DNA from 3 places in the Pseudomonas frigoris genome. Region 1 is predicted to be linked to each of the others. Evidence: predicted binding sites of a transcription regulator. Region 1 holds the regulator's gene; each other region holds the start of a gene.
What was found. The regulator FliA, encoded in region 1, starts transcription of late flagellar genes. The targets are predictions, from matches to a motif close to CTAAAGTTTNNNNNNNNNNNGCCGNTAA.

Region 1 (3,274 bases):
GTCGACTCGCCGGGCCAGCTCACGGAACTCTTCAGCCCCGACTTCGCGACGCATGAACCGTCCCCAGTCGGTGCTCAGGGCCTGGGCTTCGTTGCTCAGGCCGTTGACCAGTGGCGTGGCGTTTTCCACCAGGTCCATGGTGCGGTTGGCAGCGGCCTCGGTCAGCTTGACCACATAACCCAGACGCTCGGTGGCATCCGTGATCTGCGAGACTTCCTCGGCTTGCGGCATGTGCGGGTCAATCTGGAAATTGACGATCGCGCTATGCAGCTCGCGAGTGAGCTTGCCCACTTCTTGATACAGGCCACGGTCACGGGTCTGATTGAGCTCATGGATCAGTTGCACAGCGTCGCCGAACCTGCCTTTTTCAAGGCTTTCGACCAGTTCGACCGCGTGTTTTTTCAGAGTCGATTCGAAATCGCCCTGTGAAGACTCGTTATGCTCCATAGCTCCCCCGTGGCGCAGTGGCTTCGCACATCAACCGATGCGTTCGAAGATCTTTTCAATCTTGTCTTTCAACGCCTGGGCCGTGAAGGGCTTGACCACATAGCCGTTAACACCGGCCTGGGCCGCTTCGATGATCTGCTCGCGCTTGGCTTCAGCGGTCACCATCAGCACTGGCAGGCTCTTGAGCTTTTCATCGGCGCGCACATGGCGCAGCAGCTCGATACCGGTCATGCCAGGCATGTTCCAGTCTGTTACCAGAAAGTCGATGCTGCCGCTGTTGAGAACCGGAATGGCAGTGGTGCCATCGTCGGCCTCGACCGTGTTGGTGAACCCAAGGTCACGCAACAGGTTTTTAATGATCCGCCGCATCGTTGAGAAGTCATCAACGATGAGGATTTTCATGTTCTTGTCCAATTCGACCTCCAAGCAGTCTTAAACGCGCCCAGCACCTGGACGCGCCATTTCAATCAATCCGGCAAAGCACTCAATGACTGTCTGGAGCACAACAGATCGGGACCGGTAAGGTTCAACACCCCACCCGCCGCGTTCGCAGTGCCCCCACACTGCCTTCAGCGCGCTCGCCACTCCCCCAAACGCCCCCGCAAACGGGCCGCGCACTGGCTGTGTAACTGGCTGACCCGAGATTCGCTGACCCCCAGGACCTCACCGATTTCCTTGAGATTCAACTCTTCGTCGTAGTACAGCGCCAACACCAGTCGCTCACGCTCCGGCAAATTGGCAATCGCGTCCGCCAGCGCTGCCTGGAAGCGTTCATCTTCCAGATCGCGTGACGGCTCGAGATGAGCACTCGCGCCATCCTCGTGCAGCCCTTCGTGTTCGCCGTCCTGCAACAGATCGTCGAAACTGAATAGCCGGCTGCCCAGGGTGTCGTTCAAAATCCCGTAATAATCGTCGAGACTCAATTGGAGTTCGGCCGCAACCTCGTGATCTTTAGCGTCACGGCCAGTTTTAGCTTCAATCGAGCGAATGGCGTCGCTGACCATCCGGGTATTGCGGTGGACCGAACGTGGCGCCCAGTCCCCCTTGCGTACTTCATCGAGCATCGCGCCACGGATTCGAATGCCCGCGTACGTCTCGAAACTCGCGCCTTTACTGGCGTCGTATTTGGTCGACACTTCAAGCAGGCCGATCATCCCGGCCTGGATCAGGTCTTCCACCTGAACACTGGCTGGCAGACGCGCCAGCAAGTGGTAGGCAATGCGTTTAACCAGTGGCGCGTAACGCTCGATCAGCTCGTACTGCGCGTCACGTGCCGACTTCTTGTAGAGGTTGTAGCCACTGGATGTCATAGCACCGGTCCTGCGGTTTGTTGCACGAGGCGCTCGACGAAAAACTCCAGGTGCCCACGCGGGTTGGCAGGTAGCGGCCAGGTATCGACCTTCTGTGCAATGGCCTTGAACGCCAGTGAGCACTTGGACCGTGGGAAGGCTTCGTAGACGGCGCGCTGCTTCTGCACAGCCTTGCGCACACTTTCGTCGTAAGGCACCGCGCCGACGTATTGTAAGGCGACGTCAAGGAAGCGATCCGTGACCTTGGTCAACTTGGCGAACAGGTTGCGACCTTCCTGCGGGCTCTGGGCCATGTTGGCCAGGACGCGGAAGCGGTTCATGCCGTAATCGCGGTTCAGCAGTTTGATCAGTGCGTAGGCATCTGTGATCGAGGTCGGTTCGTCGCAGACCACCAGCAAGACTTCTTGCGCTGCGCGAACGAAACTGACTACCGAGTCACCAATGCCCGCCGCGGTGTCGATCACCAGCACGTCGAGGTTGTCGCCGATATCGCTGAACGCCTGGATCAGGCCGGCGTGTTGGGCCGGGCTCAAATGAACCATGCTCTGTGTGCCGGACGCGGCCGGGACGATGCGAATGCCGCCAGGGCCCTGCAACAGTACGTCGCGCAGCTCGCAGCGGCCTTCGATCACGTCGGCCAAAGTACGTTTGGGTGTCAGTCCCAGCAGGACGTCGACGTTCGCCAGCCCCAGATCGGCGTCCAACAGCATGACGCGCCGACCGAGCTCAGCTAGAGCCAGGGACAAGTTCACTGACACGTTAGTCTTCCCGACGCCACCTTTGCCGCCGGTCACCGCGATCACCTGTACGGGATGCATGCTGCCCATGAATTTTCTTTACCTTGTCTTACTTAGACGGAGGCCACATTACTGGCTGCGCGTTCACTAACTGAACAATGCATGGCAGACCATCGATGTAGGTACAAAAACTGTTCATTAATACCTCAGCCGACCTGCTTGGTCGGGCTGTGGTAAATATCAGCGAACATGTCAGCCATGGCTTCTTCGCTGGGTTCTTCTTGCATTTGCACGCTGACGGCGCGACTGACCAACTGATGACGACGCGGTAGATGCAAATCATCCGGAATCCGCGGGCCATCGGTGAGGTAAGCCACCGGCAATTCATGACTGATGGCCAGGCTCAACACCTCGCCCAGACTTGCCGTTTCATCCAGTTTAGTCAGGATGCAGCCAGCGAGCCCACAACGCTTGTAACTGTGATAAGCGGCCGTTAGAACCTGTTTCTGGCTGGTGGTTGCCAGGACCAGATAATTTTTCGATTTGATGCCACGACCGGCCAGGCTTTCGAGCTGCATGCGCAGTGCCGGATCGCTGGCCTGTAGGCCCGCGGTATCGATCAGCACCACGCGTTTGCGCAGCAAAGGCTCCAGAGCCTGCACCAGCGATTGGCCCGGATCGACATGCGTCACCGACACATTGAGGATCCGGCCCAACGTCTTGAGTTGTTCCTGAGCACCAATACGGTAGCTGTCCATGCTGACCAGCGCGATATTCTGC
Region 2 (3,274 bases), 3.4 Mb from region 1:
CTTGGGGGGCGGATGAATCTCCTCCCAATTCATGTTGACGATGCGTTCCACCGACCGCACCAGGAAACCCTGGGTCTTGGTGTTGTACTCCGTGATGATCACGAAGGGATTGCTTTGATCTTTCAGCGCACCGGAACCGGTCGCCATCGCCAGATCAAGGATCGGAATGGTCGCCCCCCGAATATTTGCCACACCGCACACGACAGGACTGGACTTGGGCATCAGAGTCAGTTTGGGGCATTGCAGCACCTCCCGAACCTTGAACACGTTGATCCCATACAGCTGCTGGCCGTCGAGACGGAACAACAACAGCTCAAGGCGATTCTGCCCTACCAGTTGCGTGCGCTGGTTTACCGCATCCATTACACCAGCCATGCACAGACTCCTACACCAACGCTTAAGTGTGTTGCGACGCACATTCATCACTAAACGGCACGGCGCTTGCTTTTTAACTCTTATGAACACAGAACCGACATTTTTCCGACGCCTGACATCAAACGCCCGCAAATTGCTTTGCGCGGTGTCGGCCGTCTGCCTGTTCAACGCTGGCTGCCCTGCCCTTGCTGACGCGGTTACCTTGCCTGACATGCTTATCGGCGTCACTCAGGGCTTTCTTGAATTCACCGTAGAAGACTATTTGGCAACCAGTCAAACGGAAGGCCGCTACGAGATCGAGGTCAAGCAGCTCGATCCACGGCTGCGCATGCCCATGTGTGACAAGGAATTGACAGCCACGCTTGAGAGTCCGGCAAGGCCGCTGGGGCGGGTTACCGTCAAGGTTGCTTGCGAAGGCACGTCCCCCTGGACCGTGTTCGTACCCGCTCAAGTGCGCCTGTTTCGCGACATTGTGACCACCACCCGTGCGCTGCGGCGCGCCGGCATCGTCGAGCCTCAGGATGTGACCCTGCGCGAGCGCGACATCAGCCTGATCAATCAGGGTTACCTGACCTCCGTCGACCAGGCGATCGGGCAGAAGCTTACCCGACCAATGGTCGCCGACCAGGTCATGACCCTGGTGCACATGGAACAGGCAGAAGTCATCAGCAAGGGCGACCAGGTGGTGATTACCGCCCGCAGTGGAACGCTCAGCGTGCGCATGCCGGGTGAAGCGCTGTCCAACGGCGGCTTGCGCGAACAGATTCGGGTGAAAAACCTCAACTCCCAGCGGGTCATCAAGGCGCAAGTCACCGCGCCCGGCCAGGTGGAAGTGGCCATGTAGAACTCTCTGCTTGTGAAGATGTGGCGCGCCACTCGACTGTTCCCTAGACTGTGCCCTATGCAGGGCAAGCGCTGACGCGCGCAAGCTCATTGATAATTGGGCCTAAAGTTTTTCCGGGTATGGCCGAAAACATGGCAAGCGTCCAAATACCCAGAGGTTTTTTGTCATGGTCATCGATTTCAGCCGTTTAAACAGTTCCTCGTCACTTACCGGTAGTACACGTACCAGCGCAGCGAAGGAAACCGCCGAAGCCGGCAAATCCGCGCCGCTGAATACCCCGGCCGAACAGGCCAGTACCGTCAAAAGCGGGGAATCGGTACATCTCAGCAATGAGGCTCAACAGTTGCAGAAGGTCACTGACAAGCTGCGCGATCAGCCTGCCGTCGACAACGCCCGCGTGGCCGAGTTGAAAGCAGCGATTGCCGATGGCAGCTACAAAGTCGACAGCAACCGTGTAGCCAGCAAACTGCTCAACTTCGAAGCCCAGCGCTAGGCCAAGGCCTGCGCCAGGCTTTTGGACGCTTAAAACCCAAGGCCAGCCATGCACGACACTAATTTACTGCAACTGATCACCGACGATTTCGCTCCAGCACAGCACTTGCTGGAGTTACTGCAAACCGAGTCCCTCGCCTTGCATGGTCGCGACATGCCACTGCTCGAAGAGATTCTGGCGCAGAAACAGGCATTGATCATTTTGCTCGATCAGCATGGCCGCAAGCGCAGTGAAATCCTCGCCAGCCTCAACCTGCCGACCAACCGCAACGGCCTGGAGCAACTTGCCAGCCATTCGAGCATTGGCGATCAGCTGTTGGAACAAAGCGATGTATTGACCGATCTTCTGGCTCAGTGCCAGGCGGCCAACGTCAAGAATGGCCAGTCGATCCTGGTGCAACAGGCCGCGACGGCCAATCAGCTGAAAATCCTCAACGGCGGCGAGCCGCCAGCGCTCTACGATGCGCGCGGATCAACCTCCATGCTTGCGAAGCCACGCCCGCTCAGTCAGGCTTGAACCTGCTGAAAAGCGCGCACTATCAAGACGCGCAACATGCTGGCAATATGCTGGCCAGTCGTAGTCATATTTTGTCTGGAGATTGATGAACCGTGTTCAATGCCTTAAGCGCGGAAGATGCTCCGCAGCCACCCAAGGTGCTCACCACGCCGTTGGAGATCTCCGGCAACCTGCGCCAGCTGCAAGACAGCCATGATCCGCTGATCATCACGTTCCATGAGCGCAGCCAGCGCTTCCAGAGTTATCTGGTGGACATTGACCGTGACAGCAACATGATTGCCCTGGACGAAATGATTCCCCGCGATGGTGAACGCTTCCTGCTCGCCGGCGAACCGTTCAAGGTCGAAGGCTTTCACGACGGCGTGCGTATTGCCTGGGAAAGCAACGGCCCGTTGACCATCGACGAATCCGGTGGCGGTCGCTGCTACCGTGGCGCCCTGCCCGCCGAGGTGGTTTACCACCAGCGTCGCAATGCATTCCGCGCAGCATTGAAGCTGGCACAACTGGTCAACGTCGATCTGGGCGGTGAAAAGCTCAAGTCGCCGATCAGCGGCAAGCTATTGGACATCTCAGCCACCGGCTGCAAGTTGCGCTTCGAAGGCGACATCACGGACAGCCTGCAACTGGGTCAGGTCTATGACCGCTTCATCGCCGCCCTGCCCTTTGGCAACATGACGGCACCCGTCGAGCTGCGTTACCTGCACTTCGAAGAAAGGATCTCCATCACCTTCGCCGGCGTACGCTTTCACAACATGAGCGGGCTGGTACAGCGGCAGGTCGAGCGGTTCGTCTATCAGCTTCAGCGTGAAGCGCGACGCTTCGACAAAGACGACATGTAATACGACGCTTCAATAGAAAACGGGCAGTCCCTTGCGGTGACTGCCCGTTTTTTTATGCGTTGTTTTTATGCATTAAGGTCTGGCCTCGGTAAAACTTTGCTCGCGAGCTGCATCAGGGTCTTCGGGCGGCGGATCGGTTTCGGGCTCTGATTCGGGTTCCGGGTCCGGCTCAGGGTTGATCGGGTTTTGCATCTGATCCTGAACCAC
Region 3 (3,274 bases), 1.6 Mb from region 1:
ATCTGGGTTTGCTGTGCGTTTTCCTGAGCCAGACGCTGGGTGTTACCCATGTTGTCGGCAATGTTCAGGGAAGTGGCGCTGAACTCTTCCACGGCGCCGGCCATGCTGGTGATTTCGCCCGACTGCTGCTCCATCCCTTCATAGGCGCCGCCGGACAGACCGGACAAGGCCTGGGCGCGGCTGTTGACCTCTTGCGAGGCCTTGCGGATGTGTTCGACCATGGTCGACAGCGCCTGGCTCATCTGGTTGAACGCGCGGGCCAACTGACCGATTTCGTCATTGCTCGATACGTTCAGCCGCACGCTCAAATCACCGGCGCCCAAGGCTTCGGCCTGACGCACCAGATCACCCAGCGGCGCGAGTTTGCTGCGCAGCAACCAGACCGCCGCCCCCACAGCGATCAACATCGCCAGCAGACTGCCAATCGCCAATTGAATGCCGACACTCCAGGTCACGGCACGAATTTCGGTTTTCGGCATGCTCGCCACCACCGACCATGGGCCGCCTTCAAACGGTACGGCAATGCTGTAGAAATCTTCGGACTTGTCGCTCCAGAACTCGCCCTTGCCCGGCGTTCTCGCCAAGCCAACGATGGTCGGAGTCGCTTGATCCAGCGCTTGTACGCCCGCGATCGGCACCAGCCATTTGCTCTGTTCATCCAGCAGCGCCAGGGAACCGGTCTGGCCGATACGGAAGCGCTTGAGGTTGGCAAACTGCGCGTTCTGCGCGTCGGTGTAGTCGAATCCTACGAACAGAACGGCAATCACCTTACCGCCGCTGTCACGTACGGGGGTGTACTGAGTCATGTAGGAGCGTTCGAACAACAAGGCGCGACCGACGTAGGCCTGCCCCGCCATCAAGCGGGCATAGGCCGGGTTCGCGTGATCGAGCAGCGTGCCGATGGCTCGGGTGCCATCCTGTTTGCTCAGGGACGTGCTGACCCGGATGAAGTCTTCGCCGCTGCGCACAAACACCGTCGCCACGCCGGCGGTCATTTGCTTGAACTCATCCACTTCCTTGAAATTGTTGTTCAGCACTTCGCTGCCCAGGTGCAGGCCCGGCGTCTGCGCGCCCGCTACCGCCACCGGTTCATCCGGGTGCACGCTCAAACCGGCGCTGAAGCGCTTCTCGAACAGACCGCTCAGGCGCTGGGTGCTTTCACGCAACGTGCCGTGAAAGGTACTCAACTGATCGGCCAGCAACCGGGCTTCACTGGCCAGGTGTTCTTCGCGGGTGGCAAGGTTGGCGGTGTCCAGCGAACGCAGGGCGAACACGGTACTGCCGCTGATGACAATCGCCAGTATCACGGCAAGCGCAAGACCAAGCTGTGAGGCGATCCGGGCACGAGGTTGAGACATGACAGCTCCTGGCCGAGCGACCGGATCCTCCTTGATCTGGCTGCATACTCAGCAAAATTCTAATAATGGGAATTGCGTCGAACCTGCACGAAGGTTCCACCTGCATTTTCGGCGGAAAATCTGAATACTTGAGTAATTAGCCGGGATATGGCTCAAGGCCGCCATTGCGGCGGCTCTATCGATTCAGCCCAAGTGTTGAACGTCAGGCAATTCCATTGCTCGGGCTTCTCCTTGCAGGAAGTCGCTGAGCCTGCGCAAACGTTCACCTCCGGGGCGGGTTTTCGGCCAGACCAGGTAATATTTCTCACCGCTGGCGACGGCCGTCGGCCACGGCAGACTCAGACGTCCCTGAGCCACATCTTCCGCGACCATCAGCAGATCACCCATGGACACGCCATAACCTCGGGCGGCAGCGATCATGCCCAGTTCCAGCGTGTCGAACACCTGCCCGCCCTTGAGCGACACCTGATCCGCCAGCCCCATGCGTTCCAGCCAACTGCGCCAGTCGCGACGATCCGGTGTCGGGTGCAGCAGTTCGGCATTGGCCAGCCGTGCGACATCCCACGGTTGATCCTGCAAAAGATTCGGCGCGCCGACTGGAATCAGCTCTTCCGGGAACAGGAAACTCGCCTCCCAGTCCGGCGGAAAATGCCCGTTGCTGAGGATGACGGCGCAGTCGAACGGTTCATGGTTGAAGTCCACCGAGTCGACGTCCATCCAGGCGCTGGTCAATTGCACCTCGTTGCCCGGTTGCAGGTGCCGAAAGCGGCTGAGCCGTGCCAGCAGCCAACGCATGGTCAGGGTCGACGGCGCTTTCATGCGCAGGATGTCATCTTCGGCGCGCAAGGTATTGCAGGCCCGCTCCAGGGCGGTGAAGCCTTCGCGAATACCGGGCAGGATCAACCGCGCCGACTCGGTCAGTTGCAGATTGCGCCCGCTGCGGTGAAACAGCCGACAGGCAAAATGCTCTTCGAGCGTACGAATATGCCGACTGACCGCACTTTGAGTAATCGATAACTCTTCGGCCGCACGGGTAAACGAGCTGTGCCGCGCCGCCGCTTCGAATGCGCGCAGGGCATACAAGGGAGGAAGACGACGGGACATTCGGAAAGCTCCTATAGCGGGATTCGGTCACCCTAGCAGAAACTCTTCAGCATGAGTTTGAATCATGCAACCCATCCTTTTTATCCCTTTGTGCAAACCCCGTAGAGCGCCGAGAATCGACGCTTTCCTGTCCTCTCTGATAATCGAGCGTGATGACCATGCAGCATCCAGCACGTACCGAACTCTGGGCCATCCTGCGGCTGGCGGGGCCGTTGATTGCCTCGCAGTTGGCGCACATGCTGATGATCCTCACCGACACCTTGATGATGGCGCGCCTGAGTCCAGAGGCGCTGGCCGGTGGCGGTCTGGGCGCAGCAACTTATTCGTTCGTGTCGATCTTCTGCATTGGCGTGATCGCCGCGGTCGGCACCCTCGTGGCAATCCGTCAGGGTGCCGGCGACATCGTCGGCGCCGCCAGGCTGACCCAGGCCGGGTTATGGCTGGCGTGGTTGATGGCGTTGGTGGCCGGGCTGCTGCTGTGGAACCTCAAGCCGGTGTTGCTGCTGTTCGGCCAGACCGAAACCAACGTCCACGCGGCCGGGCAATTCCTGCTGATCCTGCCGTTCGCCCTGCCCGGCTACCTGAGCTTCATGGCCCTGCGCGGCTTCACCAGTGCCATCGGCCGGGCAACACCGGTGATGGTCATCAGCCTCGGCGGCACCGTGGCCAACTTCCTGCTCAATTACGCATTGATTACCGGCATGTTCGGTCTGCCGAAACTGGGGTTGATGGGCATCGGGCTGGTTACCGCTATTGTCGCCAACTGCATGGCGCTGGCGCTGGCCTGGCACATACGTCGGCATCCGGCCTAC

Region 2: a site for FliA is predicted at 1,322-1,349, ahead of flgM (flagellar biosynthesis anti-sigma factor FlgM). Genes of this name have one in related genera too.
Region 3: a site for FliA is predicted at 1,464-1,491, ahead of ACMXYH_RS31450 (methyl-accepting chemotaxis protein). Genes of this name have one in related genera too.

The regions. Positions count from the first base shown of each region.
Region 1 is NZ_CP180479.1:5,232,824-5,236,097, forward strand. It holds gene ACMXYH_RS24040 (protein phosphatase CheZ) at 1-447, opposite strand, end outside; gene ACMXYH_RS24045 (chemotaxis response regulator CheY) at 478-849, opposite strand; gene fliA (RNA polymerase sigma factor FliA) at 1,017-1,757, opposite strand; gene fleN (flagellar synthesis regulator FleN) at 1,754-2,584, opposite strand; gene flhF (flagellar biosynthesis protein FlhF) at 2,701-3,274, opposite strand, start outside.
Region 2 is NZ_CP180479.1:1,789,754-1,793,027, reverse strand. It holds gene ACMXYH_RS08090 (chemotaxis protein CheV) at 1-375, opposite strand, end outside; gene flgA (flagellar basal body P-ring formation chaperone FlgA) at 458-1,219, shown strand; gene flgM (flagellar biosynthesis anti-sigma factor FlgM) at 1,386-1,712, shown strand; gene ACMXYH_RS08075 (flagella synthesis protein FlgN) at 1,761-2,228, shown strand; gene ACMXYH_RS08070 (flagellar brake protein) at 2,321-3,067, shown strand; gene ACMXYH_RS08065 (MFS transporter) at 3,140-3,274, opposite strand, start outside.
Region 3 is NZ_CP180479.1:6,799,048-6,802,321, forward strand. It holds gene ACMXYH_RS31450 (methyl-accepting chemotaxis protein) at 1-1,358, opposite strand, end outside; gene ACMXYH_RS31455 (LysR substrate-binding domain-containing protein) at 1,542-2,462, opposite strand; gene ACMXYH_RS31460 (NorM family multidrug efflux MATE transporter) at 2,621-3,274, shown strand, end outside.